DNA from 3 places in the Shewanella glacialimarina genome. Region 2 is predicted to be linked to each of the others. Evidence: predicted binding sites of a transcription regulator. Region 2 holds the regulator's gene; each other region holds the start of a gene.

Region 1 (7,453 bases), 1.7 Mb from region 2:
CAAATAAAAAAGCCGTGCTGGGTTGCATGGCTTTATTTTATTTAAAGAACAATGTTTCCAAAATTACTTACGCAATTTATACAAATGTTCGAATTTAACGTCCCAATATGGCGATGTACCAATATGGCCTTTAATGAAGTCAATAAAGGCACTGACTTTAGGGGCTAAGTGCTTACGTCTTGGGTATACGGCTTGCAAAGGTAAGTTGTTGGTCAATTGCCAATCTGTCAGTAAAGGAACTAATGTGCCTTTCTCGATTTCATCTTCCATCAAATAACTGGCAAGATAGGCTATACCTAACCCGCTAACTGCTGCTGATTTTAAAGCCGGTGCATTATCAACGCGGAAATTGCCTGATACACCAATCTCACAATAATCGTCACCTCTCTTGAACTGCCACATGCTGTGTTCATGCCATTCACCTTGGTAAACTAGGCAATTGTGTTCAACAAGCTGTTCAGGGCGCGATATGTTACCGTGCTTAGCCACATACTCAGGCGATGCTGCTAATAAGAACTGACACTTCATTAATGGACGAGCCACCATGCCTAAAGGGAGTTGCTCAGACATCGTTAGCAATAAATCTAAACCTTCACTAACAACATCAACCTTATGGTCCAACAAACTTACTTGCAACTCTAGATCAGGATGTTTAGCCATAAACGCTGGTAGTGCAGGGATAAGATGCATGGTACCAAATGATTGTGAAATTCCCACTTTAAGTACACCACGTGTGGCATCATTCAAATTATGCACACTAGAAACCGCTTGTTCAGCATCGCGAAGCAGCTCTTCACCTTGTAAATAAAGTAAATTACCCGCTTCTGTTAAACTTAAACTACGAGTCGTTCGCTGAATAAGCTGCACACCTAATTTATGTTCTAAATCAGCCACCTGCGTACTTACTTTAGATTTGGATATTCCAAGGCGTCTTGCAGCAGCACTAAAACTGCCTGCACGAGCAACATGGGTAAAAATGGCAATTGGTTCTAACAGTTCTAACATGAAAGTCGCCTTAAGCTGTTACGACATTGAAAACGATTTTCGGCAATTTCTTTACTCACTTTACCTTCCATGAATGTCATATCAATGGAAGCCGTTGGCTTAAATAGCATTATTAAACGCTCAATAAACCCAATAAGTTGTAAAGTTACGCCAATTATCCGAAAAACTAGCAAAAATTTAAATAGAGTGCATTTTTCTTATAATTTTTATGAGTATAACAAAAAACTATATCATTGCTCTATATTTATAATTGAGAATTTTTTTATCAGAACAAACTTGGTAGTTTACTTGAAGAGGTGCTGCAGGAAGGTACATAACGGATATAAAAAGCCCCCTGCCAAATAAGCACAAGCAGGGGGAAAGTCAGGTGACATACATAAGACAGTGAAACCAATGACTTACAAAGTCTTCCTCAAGTTAACGCGCTTGAGTCGCGTAAAAATTATCGGGTAAGGGAGGTAGAAAAGATTATTCAGATAAAGGCTGCTCCTCTAAACTGGCTAGTTTATAAGGTGCTAATTGCGGAATATCTTTTCTAAGTTGATTTTCTAGTACCATCAACTGTTCAAAATCGCCGCAGACTTTGTCAGCTCTTGCTTCTAGAGCCTCAGATTGTGATTCCATTTGTAGCTCAATGTCCTTACCTACATTTTCCATTTTAATAGCAAAAGCATTCATTTTCTCTTCAAATGAACCACCTTCTGAAGACATGATTTGGCTACCCATACTCATCATTAAACTGCCGATTGAGTTTGAAATAATATTTTCCATTTCTTGCTCAAATTCATCATTAAAGGTTTCTTCTAACGACGACTCTGTTGAGCCAATGAAAAATTTATCGCCATGTTGATAAGCCATGGTATCAATACGCTGTTCGATGCCATTCATCAACTTATCTATTTGGCTTCCAGCTGCATCACCTAGTAATGGTGTCATTGCCATTGTCACAGCTTGAGTCGCTAAGCCGACAACTTCACCAACAAGATCGATTACCTCTGGTACTTGGCGAGACACTTCATCAGAGTATTGAGTCAACAGCTTTTGCTGTTGCGCGGATAAATTTACCGCTTTACCTTCAACAAATAATTGCCCAACATCGATTCGGTATTTCTCTAATCCCTTTTCGCTCACTTTCAGCGATTTCGGTTCTACTGTCACATCGTAATTCAAGGTGACATTACAGCTTTGATCCTTCAAAGACATTTTAGCCATTGCAGGAGTAAATGCACCAGCAGTAAAAATCAGTCCAGAAAATACAAGGCCCGTTAGTAATTTCTGGCTATTAAGCATGCTTTTAGTCGCTTGATTATGTTGAGTCATTTAATAAATCCTTTTGCTATACGGGAATCACAATTGACTATGAAGAAGCAGTCAATCAACAATTATTGATAAGTTACTAATGATATAGCATGTTGTGTGCCAAAAGTAATAAACCGCTTTATTTCAGCAACTTAAGGTGAAATTAAAGATATCATTAATCGAATGGCTTAATTGCATTAGCCAAAAAAACTAAAACTTAGTTAAATTAATCATTTTTATCTAGATTGAAATATGTTTAAAAGATCGAACGACCTAATTTTTGACAAAGATGTTCTAACATTGCGGTTCCGGCCAATGAATTGCCATTACCGTCTAATTCTGGAGACCAAACACATACCGACATATCACCAGGGATCACGGCAATAATACCGCCACCGACTCCACTTTTACCCGGCATACCTACCCTATAGGCAAACTCTCCCGCACCATCGTATAAACCCGAGGTTGCTAACAGAGCATTAAGTTGCCTTGTTTGAATTGGGGTTATCCATTGTTCACCTGACAAGGTTTTACCGCGATTAGCAAGGTAAAGCATCGACTTAGATAAGTCAGCACAATTCATTTTTAAGGCACAGTAATGGAAGTAGTTTTTAAGTACATTTTCAACTACGCCGTTAAAATTACCAAACGACTTCATTAAGTAAGCAATCGCCGCATTACGCGCACTAAAAGCAAACTCAGAATCAGCTACTACTTTGTCGTAACTTATAGTTGGATTCATACTCAGCTTACGCACCACTTCTAACATTTGATGTTTTGGTGCACTGCTTCTGGTTTGTAACAAATCAGCAATGACTAACGCGCCAGCATTAATAAATGGATTACGCGGTTTACCCCGTTCTAATTCAACTTGGACTAACGAGTTAAACGAATGCCCTGACGGTTCTTTACCTACTCGGCTCCATATCTCATCTTCACTATAAAGATTGAGTGCGAGGGTTAGACTAAATACTTTTGAAATAGATTGGATAGAGAAGGGTTCAAGATAGTCTCCAGCTCCAATTGTTTGACCATCAACTGTGGTTACTGCAATTGCAAGTTTAGTACTATCAATATTAGCTAATGCCGGTATGTAATTGGCTACTTTGCCTTTACCTAAAAGCGGCCGAACACTGTCGACCGCCTCTTGTAATAATGCTTGGTTTAGCAATTAACCCCACCAAATATCATATAAGGTTGTTGCTTCTACATCTTTTACTGGCTTACTTTTCCAAAAATCAGTAATCACTGCAATGTCTTCATCGGTACATTTACCAATGTGTTGAGTCGCAATAATACCTTGCCATTCTTTATGTCCGCCGCCATGGAAACCTAATTGGCGTGGCTCGATCACTTCATGAATAAATTGATCGATTAAGCTGTCAATGTCTTGTTCTGACACAGACTCTTCAAACGTCCATTGGATGTCAAAACCAAACTCTTGGAACTCATCAACTCGTAATTTCTTACGTAAACGACGGCTACGATTTGTTGCCATGATACTGTCTCCTAATTTAGACGTTATTAACTAATACGTTCGAACATAATATCCCAAACACCATGGCCTAAGCGATGACCCCGTGCTTCAAATTTTGTTAATGGACGATAATCTGGTCTTTCAACCACTGTGCCAGTGGCTGATTGGTTTCTATAACCTTCAGCAACTTGCATTACTTCAAGCATATACTCGCTGTAATTTTCCCAGTCGGTCGCCATATGAAATACGCCACCAATTTTAAGTTTACGGCGAATTAGCTGCGCAAATTCAGGCTGCACTATACGACGTTTATTATGACGTTTTTTGTGCCAAGGATCCGGGAAGAATAACTGCACACGTGATAATGAACCATCTGCAATACTGTGCTCTAGCACTTCCATAGCATCGTGATGATAAACGCGTAAATTAGTCACTTGCGCTTCACCCGCATCGCCTAAACATGCGCCAACACCTGGTTTATGTACTTCAATGCCTATGTAGTTAAGCTCAGGAGCAGCTTTAGCCATTTGTACTAAAGAGCCTCCCATACCGAAACCGATCTCTAATACGGTATCAGCTTCACGGCCAAATACTTGGCTGAGATTTAATGCTTCAGGACTATAATCAAGCCCCATTGCTGGCCAATGTGATTCAATAGCTTGTGACTGACCTTTAGTTAAACGGCCTTCACGTAATACAAAGCTTCTGATTTTACGAAGGTACTTACCTTCCTCATTAAATTCAGCTGTGGTAACGTCGCTCATTTTTGCCTCTTTATTACAATGGTGCAATTTCCAACGAAACGGCCCGGATCATAATAGTTAATCTTAAATTTTTTATTTCAGCGGCACAGTATACCTAATCTACTAACAATTGTTTATATAAACCTTGTTTGATTATAGGCGTATCGCTACACTGCCCGCATGAAAATATCAGCCACTTTCGCTGAGCGTATTATCGCTTGGTATGATGTTCACGGTCGTAAAAAGTTGCCGTGGCAAATCAATAAAACCCCATATAGTGTATGGGTTTCAGAGATAATGTTACAACAAACCCAAGTTGCAACAGTGATCCCCTATTACGAAAAATTTATGGCAAGGTTTCCTACCATTGTCGATTTAGCAAATGCGCCACAGGATGAAGTGCTTCATCTTTGGACTGGCCTTGGCTATTACGCCAGAGCCCGTAATCTTCATAAAGCCGCTATTCATGTTCGCGATGTGTTTAAGGGTGAATTTCCCATTGAATTTGAACAAGTGCTAGCATTATCGGGCGTTGGCCGTTCAACCGCTGGAGCCATTTTGTCATTGTCACTTGGTCAGCACCACCCTATTTTAGACGGTAATGTTAAACGCGTATTGGCTCGACATGGTGCCGTTGAAGGATGGCCCGGACAAAAAGCCGTTGAACAAGCCCTATGGCAACTAACGGAGCAGTTAACCCCAAGTGATGATGTGCAAAAGTACAATCAAGCTATGATGGATTTAGGCGCTAGCATTTGTAGCAGAAGCAAACCTCAATGCGCATCTTGTCCAGTTGCCATTGATTGTATTGCTCAACTTAGTGGCAAACAAACCTTATATCCGGGTAAAAAACCTAAAAAGACGATCCCCACTAAACAAGCCTGGATGTTAGTCATGCTTAATCAAGGCCAAGTACAATTAGTGCAGCGACCACCAGCTGGGATTTGGGGCGGGTTATGGTGTTTTCCACAATTTGATGACCAAGCATCAATAGATGAGTATCTAGCGTTACAATCGCTGCAAAAATCTGTCATTGAGTTAGTCGGTTTTCGGCATACATTTAGTCATTTTCATTTAGATATTCAGCCTATTGTAGTTGAAGTGTCTACTCAAAATGACGGTAGAATTCCACAGGAATTTACTGGGGTGATGGAACAAAGTCCACCACTCTGGTATAACATCAAGCATCCAGCCAAAGTCGGATTAGCCGCCGCAACAGAAAAGATTCTTGCCAATCTTGGTGCGGTGTTAAATCAACAATCTGATTCTGTCGCTTCCCCCGTTCACGTTAAGGAGTAAACATGGCTCGCACGGTAAATTGCGTTCATTTAAACAAGTCAGCTGATGGCTTAGATTTTCAACTTTATCCAGGCGATCTGGGTAAACGTATCTTTGATAATATTGGCAAAGAAGCGTGGGGTTTGTGGCAGAAAAAACAAACCATGTTGATCAATGAGAAAAAACTTAGCATGATGAATGTTGAGGACCGTAAGTTTCTTGAAGAACAAATGGTTAACTTCTTATTTGAAGGCAAAGACGTTGAAATCGAAGGTTATGTGCCACCAGCCGAAGACTAATTCAGCACGTTTTTTGATTAAAGGATAAGTTATTAACTTATCCTTTTTTATTGCCATTGAGTCACCGAATTCTCCACCTACTGCTTCACAACTAACATTTACACTTATCGCTATCTCAAGTAATTAATTTATTCAATGAGTAACGTTAAACCATCATTTGCTCAATGAGAAAAATCAATGCGGAAAAATGTTGGTTCTATTAAATTGGTCAAATAGACAATATCCCAGACATAGAAACGGCCAGTAAAATAATTACTGGCCGTTTCTATATTCGATCACACTTGATTCAATCACTTAGGCTACTAAGCCATTATGATTTAAATATTACTTCTTAATGCCTTCAACAACTAATTCAAGCTCGACATTGGCAGATGCAGGACCCAGATCCATTTTTATACCGTAATCTTTCATTTTAAAGCTGGTTGTTCCGGTAAAACCTGCACGGTATCCGCCCCATGGGTCGTTACCTTCGCCAATCATCACCGCATCAATCGCTATAGGCTTAGTCACGCCGTTAAAGGTAAAGTCGCCATTAACAACAAACTTACCCTCGCCTTTATCTTCTACCGACGTTGATTTAAAACTGGCCTGAGGGAATTTATCGGTATTTAAAAAATCGGCGCTACGTAAATGCTTATCACGCTCGGCATGATTTGAATCAACGCTAGTGGTATTGATGTTAACCTTAATGTTACCTTTGCTCACATCCTTACTATCGAAGCTAAAATCACCAGAAAAATCATTAAAGCGCCCCATCACAAAGCTATAACCTAAGTGGCTTACTTTAAATTGAATAAAAGCATGGGCACCTTGGGTATCGATAACGTAATCAGCTGCATTGGCAGTACTTGTGGCAAACATAGGCGTTAGCATTGCCGTGCTCATTAATGCTGCTATTAGATGTTTTTTCATGTTAATCCTTCCTTTGTATAAATGATTTGGTGATTATTTATGCTTAACCCATAACATACGGGTTAAGGTTGAATCTTTATCAATAAAGTGATGTTTTAACGCACCCACTGCATGGACTATCACCAGAGTAATTAAGCTATATGCAGCATATTGATGGAACAATCCGGCTAAGTCAGCCTGGTCGGTAAATAGCTCACCGACACCGGGTAACTCAAACCAGTTAAATACCCATATTCCACGTCCATCAGCGGTCGAAATTAATATTCCTGATACCATAATGGCTATCATCAGCACATAAAGTAATTTATGTGCTAAATGAGCGCTGCTTTTCTCCCAGGTTTTATGGGTTGAGATTGCGTTAGGTTTTACGGTTGTTGCTCGCCAAAAAACTCTGATAAGAGTTAAAAATAATAATATAACCCCGACACTTTTATGAATAT
Region 2 (7,453 bases):
AATGAGGACTTCATATGGTTGAAGTTGTCACTCATTTCGAAAAATTCATCTTTCATTGTGTAGGCAATACGGCTTTCTAAGTCACCTGCAGCTAATTTTCGCATGCCGTCATTAAGCGCTTTCATGCCGCGTTTAAATCTAATCAGAGTGATAGATGACCAAAGGGTTGCTATGGCAGAGAGTAGTAATACGACCAGGGAAATTGATATGAGTAAAGATTGTTGGGTTTGTTTTGCTTGTGAAATGGTCAGTTGATGCAGACGATACATATCCTCAGTCATTCTTTCAATATTCATGCTGTATTTTACTTTAAGTAACCGCACTGAGGTGGAGGTTCTTTCTACAGGTGTTTCGCCATTTTTTGAGCTCTGCTGAGTATTAAATAGCACTCTAATATTGGTGTTAAGGCGATTTAGATTATCTAATACTTGCTGTTGCTTAGTATTCCACTGCATCTTTTTTGATAGCTCAAATGCTAAGCTAGCCTGTCTGGCATTTAACTCAGTTAAACTGAGTTTGTCAGCGTATTCTTCATAAAGCCATAATTGGCTTCGAAGGCTGTCAATGCTGAGTTGAATTTGCATTGAGTGGTTAAGTTGTTGATAGATTTTCTGCTGGTAGTCGTGTGCTCGAAATAAAGCTTCGCCGACGGCAAGCGTTAATAATGCACACAAAATCGCGGTTAATTTTAGTCGTGTCGCAAGTGTCATTAATGCTCGTCCTGATGCTGACTGATAGCGGATTCAAATAGCTGTTTATCAATAATCATTCTGACATCGATTCGATTATCTTTAAGGACTAATCTATTGTCAATTGCCCATTGGGCTTGTGACTGAATGTTTGAAACTAAAGCATTACTTAATGATACTCGAAAAGAGTAATCCTTCCATAAATAACGCAGTTGTTGTAAATCCATGTCTAACGTTTGACTGACAATGAGTTGCGATTCAGTAGGGTTCTCGCTAATAAAGTCAATTGCATCACTGAGCGCTTTAAGTAAACTTTGACGATCTTTCAGACTAACTTGATTTTGTTTTAACCCGAGCAGGTTAAATGACAGGTTATAAAGCCCTTTGGTACTCATAACCTGGTTAGCGTTTTTACTCCTTTGTAATATTTGATAACCTAATGGCTCCCAGGCTGAAATAGCATCTACCTCACCGTTTTCTAGCGCAGCTAACAGCTCATTAGGTTTCAGGTAGACTCTTTCTAAAGGCAAGTCTTGCTGATGATGAAGTATCAGTAGGCTATCAAAAAAGAATTCACTGGCACTGCTTTTGATGATACCTATTCTTGCATTTTTAATACTCGCTAGATTTTGATATTTTTCCGCGGATAAGCTGATTAATTTAATATCATTATCAGACTCAACAAAACTGGTTAAAATAGAAAAATCGCTACGATAGAAGCTATTAAACATGGCTACAGTTTCTGATGCGGTGGCAAAGTCCACTTGTTCAGTGATAAGAGCTTCAAAACATTTTACACCACCCTCGTGTCCTATTAATTCAACATTTAATCCGTGTTGCTTAAAAAAACCCTTTTCATGCGCAACAAATAAAGGCGTCGATAGTGGGGTATTAGAAACTGCAATTTTGATGACATTAGCCGTACTGTTTTGTGGGTTAACCGTTGAATCAGGCTGACATGCGGATAATAGTACAACAAGCAACATACATACAGGGAGTTGAAATTTCATACATAATTGATTTTAGTTAATAATGGTAAGTGTAGTGGCTAAAAGACATGTTCGCTAAATTGTTGAGTAAAAAACTGTTAATTATTATAGAAGTAAGTAAAAAGTTGTAGTTATAATCTGAATTTGACTAATCCTTATTATCTTAATGCTGGCGTTAACGGTAAAAATATTACTCACTATTAAGGGGCTAAATGAGGCTTAGCCTAATTATTGTCGTGTGGATTGTCTTTGGATTGTCGTGCGGATAAAGTGGCAAGGGTGTTAGTGCGTCACTATTAGGCTACTAGCGCCATATTATTATGTGTGGTTGTTGTTTGCATTGATATATCCCATTACTGGGGAATAATTGAATATATCCAAACACCCTTGCCGAAACTGGTTTAAGCAATCATTTGCAATTGTTTATTTAAGCTTTGGATTTGCCTTTGTAAAGAGGCTATTTGTTCTGTGATTAGATCTTTTTTAACCTCAACTGGTTCAGTCGTTGATTTTACCCATTGGTATACCACTCTAGATGAAACGCCATATTCCTTGGCTACTTCTGATAACAAGCGGTTATGGTCAGTGACTTGATTAACCACTTGATTGATTAGTGTGTCTGGATAACGATTGCTTAGGTATTTTTTCATAATCAAAGTCCACTTTTTTGAATGCAGATATTTATCGTTTTTCAACTTCCCATTGACTAAAACCAACATTGGCAAAAAATGTGTAGTGTTGCTGAATTTTTGTAAAAATTGGGCTAGCCAATTTAAGAGTATGTCCAAAAACAGTATTAATCGTATTTAAGGTTAACTGTGTATTTCGCATAGTGTTCTCTCCAATAAGTTTTGCTAGCTTTAAATCTAGTACCACTTTGTAGGTACTGGTTACTATATGAAAAGAACGTGCCAACTATTTTTTTATTAAATTTTTATTTATTTTCAATTTGTTAGAGTTTTATGGTTTCTGTGGTGGTCGTAGGAGATGCAATATAGTGGTGCAATTGCACTAATTCGGGGGAGAAATTTAAATTTTCCTAATTGCATTAATTTAACCTCAACTTAAATCTGGTTAAGGGATACATTCAATAAGTTAGATTCAACACGTTTAGCCATTTTAAAGCAAAGGTGGGTATACGATTAAAAACTAGATTTAACCGATGGAGAAATGATTAGGATCAACAACCTTCTTCGAACTTGTCATTAATTAAATTACAGATAGCATCAAGAGCGGATTGTGCATCTGGCCCTTCTGCTATGATATCTATGGTTTTACCTAAGCCACTTTCAAGCATTAATAAGCCCAATACACTGGCCGCGCTGGCCTTTTTTTCACCCTGGATCAGGGTAACATTGGCATTAAATTCATTAGCAAGAATAGCCAGTTTGGTAGCAGCTCGTGCGTGTAAACCAAGCTTGTTTGATATGATGACTTGGCGCTGTAAAAGACTCATTTAGTTAAGTTCCGACAAGTAACTGAATAGCGATTATTTATGCTTGTTTATAAGCTCTCGGTGCCTTGCTTGAACAACATGTTTTTTACCACTTGAAAAACGTTTAGCAAGCTGGTCGGCGATATAAACTGAACGATGCTGGCCACCAGTACAACCAATAGCTATGGTTAGGTAGCTGCGGTTATTGCGCTCTAAGTGGGGCATCCATGTTTCAAATAGGTTTTCTATTTGCCAAATGAATTTATTTACCAGCGGTTGCTGGCCAAGAAATTCCTGCACGGGTTCATCTAATCCAGTAAAGGGACGTAATTCTATTTCCCAATGTGGGTTAGGTAAAAAGCGTACATCAAACATAAAATCGGCTTCGGCGGGCATACCATATTTAAAACCAAATGACTCAAAATTGATCACTAACTCTTTATCAACACTGCCCATTAAAATTTCACGTACTTGATCACTAAGTTGATAAATATTTAACTTAGATGTGTCGATAAAATGGTCTACGTATTCAGAAATAGGCGCCAGTAGCTTACCTTCAAATTGAATCGCATCCTGTAGGGACATATTCTTTTTCGATAATGGATGTAGTCTGCGGGTTTCACTGTAACGTTTTAGTAGGGCTTCATCACTTGCCTGTAAAAAAAAGCTTATGACTTCAGTATCCTTAGATAACCACGCAAGCTGCTGCTGTAATACTTTACCTTGCTCTTCTATATTTCTAACATCAACACTTATGGCCACCAGTTCATTGGTGTTTCTAAGCTGCTCTAATAGTCGTCCAATTAAGGGCAGTGGTAAGTTATCAACGCAATAGTAACCCAGGTCTTCTAGTACCCTAAGTGCGACAGATTTACCTGAGCCCGAACGACCGGATACAATGACTAATTTCATGCTGTGATAACCTGATAGAGTTCAGTTGAGTTACTTGCTTTTCGTAACTGCTTAAGAATCTGTTTATCCGATAACTTTTCAGCCATTGAGGATAGGGTACTGAGATGTTGCTGGCACTGGTCTGCTGGCACCAGTAATGCAAATAAGAGATCCACTGGTTGTTTGTCGATAGCATCAAATGAAATCGCTTCTTCGCACTTTATAAAAACCGCGATAGGGCGAACGATGGACGTTAAACGACCATGCGGGATTGCAATGCCAGAGCCTATTCCTGTGCTACCCATTTTTTCTCTAGCCACTAGGCTTTCAAAAATCTCTTGTGAAGATAGGGATGGGTACTGGGCTGCAGCTAAATCGCTGATAAGCTCCAGTACCTTTTTCTTACTGCCCGGTGTGGCACAGGAGGTGCATTCCGGCTGCAGGATGGTACTAAGTTCCATCATTAATGCTTAGTTAATTTCTCTTTGTGTTTAATGACCTGACGATCGAGTTTATCAATCAGGGCGTCTATAGCGTGATACATGTCGGCATGTTCAGATGTCGCAAATACTTCAGCTCCATTTAAGCTGACTTTTGCTTCAGCTATCTGTTGTTGCTTTTCGACATTTAATACTACGTGGACATTATTGATCTGATCGAAATGTCGTTCAAGTTTTGTAAACTTACTTGTGACATATTCTCTTAGTGATTCAGTAATTTCAATATGATGACCCGTCAAGGTGATTTGCATATTTTTCCTCCAATTGCCTAGGTAGATTATAAACTCTTACGTTGGTTTGAGGGAGGGATCATCATCGCTTCGCGGTATTTCGCGATGGTGCGACGTGCAACATTGATCCCTTGTTCTGCCAGAAGGTCTGCCATTTTACTGTCGCTTAATGGCTTTCTCTGGTTTTCAGCTGCCACCAGCTTTTTAATAAAGGCTCTAATTGCTGTAGATGAACACTCTCCGCCATCATCAGTACTTACATGGCTAGAGAAAAAATACTTAAGTTCGAATAGTCCGCGCGGTGTATGCATATACTTTTGCGTGGTGACACGCGAAATAGTAGATTCATGCATTTCGACAGCTTCAGCTATGTCATTCAACACCATAGGCTTCATTGCTTCTGCACCATACTCAAAAAAACCTTGCTGAAATTGCACAATACAATTGGATACTTTAAGCAGGGTGTCGCTACGGCTTTCTAAGCTTTTTATAAACCATTTGGCTTCTTGTAAGTGACCTCGAATAAATTGAGTATCTGTTGAACTCTTACTACTTTTTGCCATGGCGGCATATTGTTGATTAATCCCTATTTTAGGCATGTTATCAGGGTTCAATTCAACTACCCAACGGCCATTCTTTTTCGTCACTGACACGTCTGGGATAACATATTCATCATCCGGTGGGGTGATCATCGTGCCAGGACGTGGATTTAAAGATTGAATTAATTCAATGGCTTCGCGCAGCTCATCTTCTTTTAGCTTAGTTTTACGCATTAAGGTGCGAAAATCACGTCCTGCTATCAAATCTAAATAATCTTTGATTAATATTCTGGCATTATCAATATGTGGCGTATCTGGTGCAAACTGAACAAGTTGAATCAACAAGCATTCACTTAAACTACGCGAAGCAACCCCGAGAGGATCGAAATGTTGTATGCGTTTTAGTACCGCTTCTACTTCGTCTAATTCGACAGAATCATCGCCCATAGCTTCTAAAATATCTTCAGTACTTTGGGTGAGATAACCTGTGTCATCAATGGCATCAATAATGGCTGTGGCAATAGCTAGGTCTGTTTCAGAAAAAGGGGTTAGATTTTTTTGCCATTCTAAATGCTCGTATAATCCTTCGGATGTTTCACCTTGGAAGGGCATGTCATCATTTGGCATGCTGCCTGAACCCGAACCAGGACTTGCCATTGGTGAGGCGCTGTACACTTCATCCCAGGTAGTATCCATTGGCAAGTCTTCAGACATTTGCTCTTTAGTCATTGACTCTGCGGTGTCGACATTTGAAGTGTCTTTTTCGACTACAGGTGCACTGATTTCATTGAAGTCAGTTTCTGATAGGTCTTTTGAGTTGTCATTTTTGTTGCTAAGTGCTGAAAATTCATCTTCCATTTCAAGCAAAGGATTGGAATCTAATACTTGTTGAATTTCTTGCTGTAACTCCAAAGATGATAACTGCAGCAAACGTATAGCTTGTTGCAGCTGTGGGGTCATAGTGAGGTGCTGACCCATTTTAAGTTGGAGTGAAGCTTTCATTACTGCTGATCCCTAGAAGAATTCGGCTTTCTACACTGATTAAAGTGAGTGATAGTCGCAATTTTTTAACAAATGGTTTTACTTTACCTACAAACGATCTATTAGCTTAGTTGCCAGAAACACTATGCCAAGCAAGTGCTTCAGATCCTATTTAGATTAACTATAGCTTGAATTGTTCGCCTAAGTATACTGCTCGAACTTGCTGATTGTTGAGTACTTCAGTTGGAGTGCCTTCGGCAATCAAATTTCCCTGACTAACGATATATGCCCGCTCACACACATCAAGTGTTTCACGGACGTTATGATCAGTAATTAATACGCCTAGGCCACGGTGTTTGAGTTGAAGAATGATTTTCTTAATATCAATCACTGAAATAGGGTCAACACCCGCAAAGGGCTCATCTAACAATATAAATTTAGGATTGGCTGCTAAAGCGCGTGCAATTTCTACCCGTCGTCTTTCGCCTCCAGATAGTGACATGCCTAGGCTATCGCGAATATGGGTAATATGGAATTCTTCTAAAAGATGTTCAAGTTCCTGAATTCGCTCATCCGAAGTCATCGATTTTCGGGTTTGCAACACGGCCATAATATTATCGTGCACACTGAGCTTTCTAAAAATACTGGCTTCTTGCGGTAAATAGCCAATACCTTTTCGCGCACGTAAATGCATTGGGTCAGCAGTTAAGTCATCGTCATCAATTAAAATGCGGCCATGATCACTTTTGACTAAGCCAACAACCATATAAAACGTGGTCGTCTTACCTGCGCCATTGGGACCAAGTAGTCCGACAATCTGGCCTGTTTTTACAGTTAGACTGACACTTTTAACCACTTGACGACTTTTATAGCTTTTAGCTAAATTCTCAGCTGTTAAGGTAATTTGGGTCATTGGTTACCTTGCTTTTTTAACGGAATTTCAGGTAATTTTTGTACTGGTGAATTATCATTTTGGAAGTTTTCCGGTTGAATAATGGTAATAACACGATCTTCACCTTTACCGGTACTTTCAGCGATAAGTTCCTGAGCATTAATATTGTAACGGATCACATTACCTGTCACTTTACTGCCAGCTTGATCTAGCTTAGCGTTACCGGTTAATAACAGTCCAGTTGTTGCTAAGTCATAACGAATTTCATTGGCACTGGCTGTACCTATGCGACCATCATCAAGTTCTT
Region 3 (7,453 bases), 840 kb from region 2:
CCCATCGCGGTAGTTTCAGTCACCTTAGGTCTTAATACATTCACATCGGTTATATCAGCTTGAAACTGCATTAAAAAGTCATTGGCGACTGCGCCACCATCTACTCGAATTTGGGTTAGTGGCACGCCAGAATCTTTACTCATGGCATCGAGCAAATCTCGTGACTGATAAGCAATTGACTCTAGTGCAGCACGAATAATATGACTACGATTAGCACCACGGGTTAATCCCACTATTGCCCCACGAGCATCAGCGTCCCAGTAAGGTGCGCCTAAACCAACAAATGCTGGCACCACATAAACCCCGTTGGTATCACTCACCTTATCGGCATAATATTGTGTATCGCAGGCATCTTGAATAAGGCCTAACTCATCACGTAGCCATTGAATAATCGCTCCGCCCATAAAAACCGACCCTTCTAACGCAAAACAAGCCTGGCCTTTATCACCAATAGCCACAGTGGTTAATAATCCGTGGCTCGACTCAACAGCTTTATCACCAGTGTTCATCAATAAAAAGCAGCCCGTGCCATAGGTATTTTTAACCATGCCTGGCTTTAGGCAAAGTTGGCCAAACAAAGCCGACTGTTGATCGCCAGCCATCCCCGCAATAGGAATCCCCTGACCACCTGCTAATTCAGTGTGGCCATAAACTTCACAGGAGGATTTTACTTCAGGCAATAAACTGCGCGGTATTTGAAATAGATTTAATAGCTCTTCATCCCACTGCTGAGTATGAATATTATACAGCATAGTTCTGGAAGCATTAGTCGGTTCGGTGACATGGGCCTCGCCTTGGGTTAATTTCCATACCAACCAGGTATCAACAGTACCAAATAGTAAATCGCCTGCTTCAGCTTGCGCACGCGCTCCTACAACATTATCTAAAATCCACTTAATTTTTGAAGCTGAAAAATAAGGGTCTAATACTAAACCGGTTTTCTGCCGAATAAGACTCTCTACCCCTTGCGCCTTTAATTGTTGGCAAATACTTTGGCTGCGCCGACACTGCCACACAATCGCATTATAAATAGGCTTTCCGGTGTGCTTATTCCATATAATAGTGGTTTCACGTTGATTGGTAATGCCGATAGCGGCAACCTCATGACGACTAATACCTGCACGCGTTAACACTTCCACTAATGAAGAGCTTTGTGACGACCAAATCTCCATTGGATCATGTTCCACCCAGCCTGCCTGTGGATAATGCTGACTAAATTCTCGTTGTGAAATAGCCACAATGTCGGCTTGATGATTGAACACAATCGCTCTAGAACTGGTGGTTCCTTGATCTAAAGCAATAATGTATTTTTTAGCTTTCATGTGACGCTCTCTTATTCATTTACATTACTAATGAGTTATCAATCTCAGCTCAGGATAATAAACGCTGACAACGACTTACTGAGGGTCATCACATTGATGTGCTTTGTAATACCACACCGCTGCAATTTTTTGTTGCTCAAATAGATATACACCGATACTACATTTAGATGTCCACTCCCCCTCTTTTTGCCAAGAAACCTGCTCAACAGTACTGACAAAATCACCAGAGTCAATCGACTTAATCACTCGAGAATGCGCTCGACTAGAGTCTGAAAAATACTCTTTCATTGATTTGACTAACTCGTCTCTTGTGGTTGTTTGATTGTTAATTCCTGCACGTGTTACATCAAACCACAATGCCTCTTTGGTCACCATTTGGCCCATTAACTCTGGGTCACGTAAATTAAATGCCTCTACAAATTGGCTCACTAGTTGGCTTTTGTCATTAGCTTGAACAGAAAAGCCTGCAACTAAGGCTATTGCGACCATCATAAATTTAATCATTGCCATTTCCTTATCCTCACAAAAAAGCCCCGCTATGCGAGGCTATTAAAAATCGGCTCAAAAATGCGGATTACATTTTGTAGCTTAACTGAACTCCCGCAAGCCACACGTCACCGTTAGCTTCGCCATCAAAGTTCACTAAAGCCAATCCAGCCAGATTTTGCTCTTCATTAATCGGCGCATCACCATACATACGAATATAGGTTACCGCAAAATCAACGGTAAGATTTTTGCTAGCTTGATAACCTGCTCCCATACTAAACCATAAACGGTCAGTATCTGGAATAGTTGTAGTACGATATTGATCTTCAACAGCCGTTTTATCTAATGCCAAGCCTGCACGGACCAACCAATCATTATTAAGCTGGTAAGTACCACCAAGGGCATAACGCCAATTATCCTTGAAGTTTTCATCTTTTACTAAGTCAGATTCAACGCCACTAACTGGCTTTTGCTCACCAGGGAAATATGCCACTAATTGATCAAATACACTCCATTGAGTCCAATTGATACTTGCATGCATCGCAAATTTTTCAGTAAGCTGGTTATAAGAAGCTAATTCAGCAAATGCAGGCGTCTCGATCGGAAGATAACCTTCAATTGATATATCCTGACCACCATCATAAAGCAAGCCAGACGCGTGACCATCTAACTCAAGTTCAACGCCGCTATGATAAGCTAACCCTAAACGATGATCAGCGTTTATCTGCCAGCTAGCACCCGCTTTCCAGCCGACACTAATATCATCACCTTCCATTGCTTTTAAAGTCATACCAGAATCAGGTAAACGTGCAGCAACTGCAGCAGGCAATGCCGGATTAGATTTAATCGCCCCCACCCAAGCAGGCGTAGTTGCGCTGATACTACCTTCTCCATAAACCACGCGTAGACCGCCACCGACTGAAAATTGCTCATTGATTTTATAAGCAATATTAGGATTAAACTCTACAGTGGTAATCGCTGTTTTATTACCAAAAATTGCCGCAGCATGTGTAGTATCGATTTCAGTAGCTAGTCCATAGTTTGAATTTACCGTTAATCCCCAGGTCCATTGATCAGTTAACTGGTTAGAATAATAGAAATTAGGCACTAGTGCGTCACCCGCTACATCATGCGCACTGGCTGGCACATGCATAGCTTGAGCGCCCAATAAAGGAGAGGTAATCGCAATGTCACCCGTCACATCAATATTAGGCATGACATAAATGCCACCTGCTGACAGTTGACGCCCGGTCAGATACGTTAACATTGCCGGATTACGTGATTGCGCAGACGCGTTATCGGCCATTGCCGCTTCACCTGCAAATGCACGTCCTAAGCCGGTTGATGAATATTCTGCTAACTGAAAACCTGCAGCTTGAGCTTGTGAAGTCGTGCCAAAGACAATAGCTGATATTGCCAAAGTGATTATTGTTTTTTTCATTATCATTCTCTTAGTTATTGTATTTAACCTCAGCTCAGGATAACAAATGTATATCAAACAGCTCTTTGCACCGCTAACTGTGTTGAATTTACTTGCAATAGGCTAGCTGTTGACGCGTTAGTTCGCCTTATTACCAGCGCAAAGCTCAAGTTTGAGAGTAAACATCTGAATTTATCTATTTAAATCCCGCTTATTCATCCCTTAACCCAAGTTGAGGTTATTTATATCTGCCTTTAACCCAAAATCACTTTTAGAGTAATTGCTCGGCATTTATACGGCGCAAGTTTACGGATCTAAAACGCCATTGCAACAGCTAGCTTGCAAATGCTGGATCACAAAATGATTGATATTACTGATAACTTGCTCACAAGTTATTCAATAAACAAAAGGATATCAACAAAGTGTTGGCTGAATAGTTATAGTCAAATGTCATATGATTTAATTATTTATATATATCAATAACTAATGACAAAAAACTGGATAATCCTAACGCACACGAGTTAGCTGAATTTAAAACAGAAATTCGCAAAGCATGAGTTAAAACAGAATGAGAAAGGTTGTAAATAATTGTAAAAATAACTTAATAAAAAGCCCCGCAATCTATGCGAGGCTTTTTTTATCACTTAACCGCTAACAAAGTTAGCGCGTTAATATTATAGGCTGTAGTACATTTCAAACTCTAATGGATGAGTAGTACGGGCTACACGCTCAGCTTCTGCAGTCTTCAAAGTGATATAAGACTGGATGAAATCTTCACTGAATACGCCACCTTTAGTTAAAAACTCATGGTCAGCTTTCAAGTTTTCAAGCGCGTTTTCTAAAGAAGTCGCAACTTGTGGGATCTCAGCAGCTTCTTCAGGCGGTAAGTCATACAAGTCTTTGTCCATGGCATCTCCAGGGTGGATCTTGTTTTGTATACCATCAAGACCTGCCATCAATAATGCCGCAAAACCTAAATATGGATTTGCATGTGGATCAGGGAAACGTGCTTCGATACGACGACCCTTAGGGCTTGGCACTACTGGAATACGAATAGATGCACTACGGTTACGCGCAGAATAAGCTAACATAACAGGCGCTTCGAAATGTGGTACTAAACGCTTATAAGAGTTGGTGCTTGGGTTAGTGAATGCGTTCAATGCACGAGCGTGCTTGATAATACCACCAATGTAATAAAGCGCTAATTCACTTAAACCAGCATACTTATCGCCAGCAAATAAGTTAACACCGTCTTTAGCTAAAGATTGGTGCACGTGCATACCACTGCCGTTGTCACCTACGATAGGCTTAGGCATAAAGGTCGCTGTTTTGCCATAAGCATGCGCCATGTTATGAACAACATACTTAAGAATTTGGATTTCATCCGCTTTCTTAGTCAAGGTGTTGAAACGTGTTGCAATTTCGTTCTGGCCCGCTGTCGCCACTTCATGGTGATGCGCTTCTACAACTTGGCCCATTTCTTCAAGTACTAAACACATTGCAGAACGTAAGTCTTGCGAAGAATCAACTGGCGCAACTGGAAAATAACCACCTTTCACCATTGGACGGTGGCCTGTGTTGCCATCAGCGTATTCTTTACCGGAGTTCCATGCAGCTTCTTTCGCATCAATCTTAACGAAACAACCTGACATATCAGTACCAAAACGGACGTCATCAAATAAGAAGAACTCAGGCTCAGGACCAATCAATACTGTATCAGCAATACCGGTAGAAATTAGATACGCTTCTGCTTTTTTAGCGATAGAGCGTGGGTCACGGTCGTAACCAGTCATAGTACCAGGTTCTAAAATGTCACAACGGATAAGTGCTGTTGTTTCTTCGGTGAAAGGGTCTAAAACAAAAGTAGTTGGATCAGGCATTAATACCATGTCTGATTCATTGATGCCTTTCCAGCCTGCTATTGAAGAACCGTCAAACATTTTTCCGTCTTCAAAAAATTCTTCATTTACTTGATGAGATGGGATAGAAACGTGCTGCTCTTTACCTTTAGTATCGGTAAAGCGTAAGTCAACAAACTTAACTTCTAACTCTTGAAGTTGCTTTAATACTGATTCAACTGACATTCTCAAGCCTCCGGTAGGGTCAAGGGTATTCCCTTCTAATATTTAATATTACTGTTCACCAAGTTTTATTGACTCAGTAAACTAATGTAAAACAATGATGTCCACATGATGACGTTTACTTAGCTATTATCATGCCAGATATATAAGCATCTGATTTATATAAACTTGATATTTTTAGTTTTTCCCAAAAATCAAGGGTTGCACCAAATAGATCCATTGGTTGCATCATAACAGTGCACTACACCAGAGTGGTGCACGCCTGTTTGATTATATAGACACTGAAACCCAAAAAGTGCATACAGATAACAATTTACTAAACAAAATCGCGAAAACTGTGTTTTACATCTTTTGTAACCTAGCATACGAGGGGATGATAAAGTTTATATCACTAAATTAACTGCAAATTTATAGCATAATAAGACGAAATTATGAGGTGTTCAAAAAAAATCCTATCTACTGAGGCCTTGCTGGAGTAGAATGGCACGCTTTTTTATGGTGGCTATAATTAAATAGTTACTGTAAATAATCCCTTTTTTTTGTTTGATGGTATAGAGGTTTTATCCGTGCTAGAGAATTTACGTAACATCGCCATTATTGCACACGTCGACCATGGCAAAACGACCCTGGTAGACAAATTGCTTGCGCAGTCTGGTACCCTTGCTTCACGTGGTGAAGCGACTGAGCGTGTGATGGATTCTAACGATCTTGAAAAAGAACGTGGGATCACCATTCTGGCAAAAAACACTGCCATCAAATGGAACGACTACCGCATTAACATCGTAGACACACCTGGTCACGCCGATTTCGGTGGTGAAGTAGAACGTGTTCTATCTATGGTTGATTCAGTATTATTGTTAGTTGACGCAGTTGATGGTCCAATGCCACAAACTCGCTTTGTGACTAAGAAAGCGTTTGCTCAAGGCCTAAAGCCAATCGTTGTTATTAACAAGATTGACCGCCCTGGGGCTCGTCCTGATTGGGTTATTGACCAAGTATTCGATTTATTCGACAACTTGGGTGCAACTGACGAACAGTTAGACTTCCCTATTGTTTATGCTTCAGCATTAAACGGTTTCGCAACCTTAGATCCTGATGTAACTAGCACTGACATGACGCCACTTTTCCAAACCATCGTTGAGAAAGTTTCTTTCCCTGACGCTGATTCGGAAGGTGCATTCCAAATGCAAATTTCTCAAATCGATTACAACTCATATGTGGGTGTTATCGGTATTGGTCGCATTAAGCGTGGTAGTGTAAAAACTAACCAACAAGTGACTATTGTTGGCGCTGACGGTAAAAAGCGTAACGGTAAAATGGGCCAGGTATTAGGTTATATGGGTCTTGACCGTACTGAAGTTGAAATTGCAAACGCTGGTGACATCGTGGCAATTACAGGTTTAGGTGAACTTAAGATTTCTGACACAGTTTGTGCTGTGACTGAAGTAGAAGCGTTACCGCCATTAACTGTTGACGAACCAACACTAACGATGACGTTCCAGGTAAACACTTCTCCGTTCGCGGGTAAAGAAGGTAAGTATGTTACTTCTCGTAACATTCTTGAGCGTTTACAAACAGAACTTGTTCACAACGTAGCATTACGCGTTGAAGAAACTGACAGTCCAGATCGTTTCCGTGTTTCAGGTCGTGGTGAATTACATTTATCAATCCTTATTGAAAACATGCGTCGTGAAGGCTACGAGTTAGCGGTATCACGTCCAGAAGTAATTCTTAAGACTGTTGATGGCGAACTACACGAACCATTCGAAACCGTTACTGTTGACGTTCAAGAAGAACATCAAGGTACCGTAATTGAAAAGTTAGGTGTACGTAAAGCTGAAATGAAAGATATGCTGCTTGATGGTAAAGGTCGTGTACGTATCGATTTCATCATGCCGAGCCGTGGCTTAATTGGTTTCCAAACTGAGTTCTTAACTGCAACTTCAGGTACTGGTCTAATTTATCATTCATTTGATCATTACGCACCGCACAAAGGTGGCGATATTGGTCAACGTGCTAACGGCGTATTGATTTCTAACGCAACGGGTAAAGCATTAACATTCGCATTATTCGGTTTACAAGACCGCGGTCGTCTGTTTATTGGCCACGCTGCTGAAGTCTATGAAGGCCAAGTTGTCGGTATC

Evidence for each region. The regulator sigma-54, encoded in region 2, starts transcription at its own class of promoters, with help from an activator protein. The targets are predictions, from matches to a motif close to GTTGGCACGNNNNTNGNNT.
Region 1: FJ709_RS05200 (YggN family protein) is a predicted target of sigma-54. The motif match lies at 2,411-2,429, and genes of this name have one in related genera.
Region 3: glnA (glutamate--ammonia ligase) is a predicted target of sigma-54. The motif match lies at 5,433-5,451, and genes of this name have one in related genera.

Annotation. Positions count from the first base shown of each region.
Region 1 covers NZ_CP041216.1:1,194,554-1,202,006, reverse strand. The annotation lists gene FJ709_RS05205 (LysR family transcriptional regulator) at 64-1,005, opposite strand; gene FJ709_RS05200 (YggN family protein) at 1,474-2,325, opposite strand; gene glsB (glutaminase B) at 2,561-3,475, opposite strand; gene FJ709_RS05190 (50S ribosome-binding protein YggL) at 3,476-3,802, opposite strand; gene trmB (tRNA (guanosine(46)-N7)-methyltransferase TrmB) at 3,829-4,545, opposite strand; gene mutY (A/G-specific adenine glycosylase) at 4,705-5,823, shown strand; gene FJ709_RS05175 (oxidative damage protection protein) at 5,826-6,101, shown strand; gene FJ709_RS05170 (YceI family protein) at 6,426-7,013, opposite strand; gene FJ709_RS05165 (cytochrome b) at 7,047-7,453, opposite strand, start outside.
Region 2 covers NZ_CP041216.1:3,923,339-3,930,791, reverse strand. The annotation lists gene FJ709_RS17180 (GGDEF domain-containing protein) at 1-710, opposite strand, end outside; gene FJ709_RS17175 (ABC transporter substrate-binding protein) at 710-1,699, opposite strand; gene FJ709_RS17170 (transposase) at 2,080-2,328, opposite strand; gene FJ709_RS17165 (hypothetical protein) at 2,360-2,509, opposite strand; gene FJ709_RS17160 (HPr family phosphocarrier protein) at 2,859-3,134, opposite strand; gene rapZ (RNase adapter RapZ) at 3,168-4,025, opposite strand; gene ptsN (PTS IIA-like nitrogen regulatory protein PtsN) at 4,022-4,465, opposite strand; gene hpf (ribosome hibernation promoting factor) at 4,468-4,755, opposite strand; gene FJ709_RS17140 (RNA polymerase factor sigma-54) at 4,782-6,275, opposite strand; gene lptB (LPS export ABC transporter ATP-binding protein) at 6,436-7,167, opposite strand; gene lptA (lipopolysaccharide transport periplasmic protein LptA) at 7,164-7,453, opposite strand, start outside.
Region 3 covers NZ_CP041216.1:306,810-314,262, reverse strand. The annotation lists gene glpK (glycerol kinase GlpK) at 1-1,322, opposite strand, end outside; gene FJ709_RS01300 (nuclear transport factor 2 family protein) at 1,398-1,826, opposite strand; gene FJ709_RS01295 (outer membrane protein transport protein) at 1,897-3,249, opposite strand; gene glnA (glutamate--ammonia ligase) at 3,903-5,312, opposite strand; gene typA (translational GTPase TypA) at 5,876-7,453, shown strand, end outside.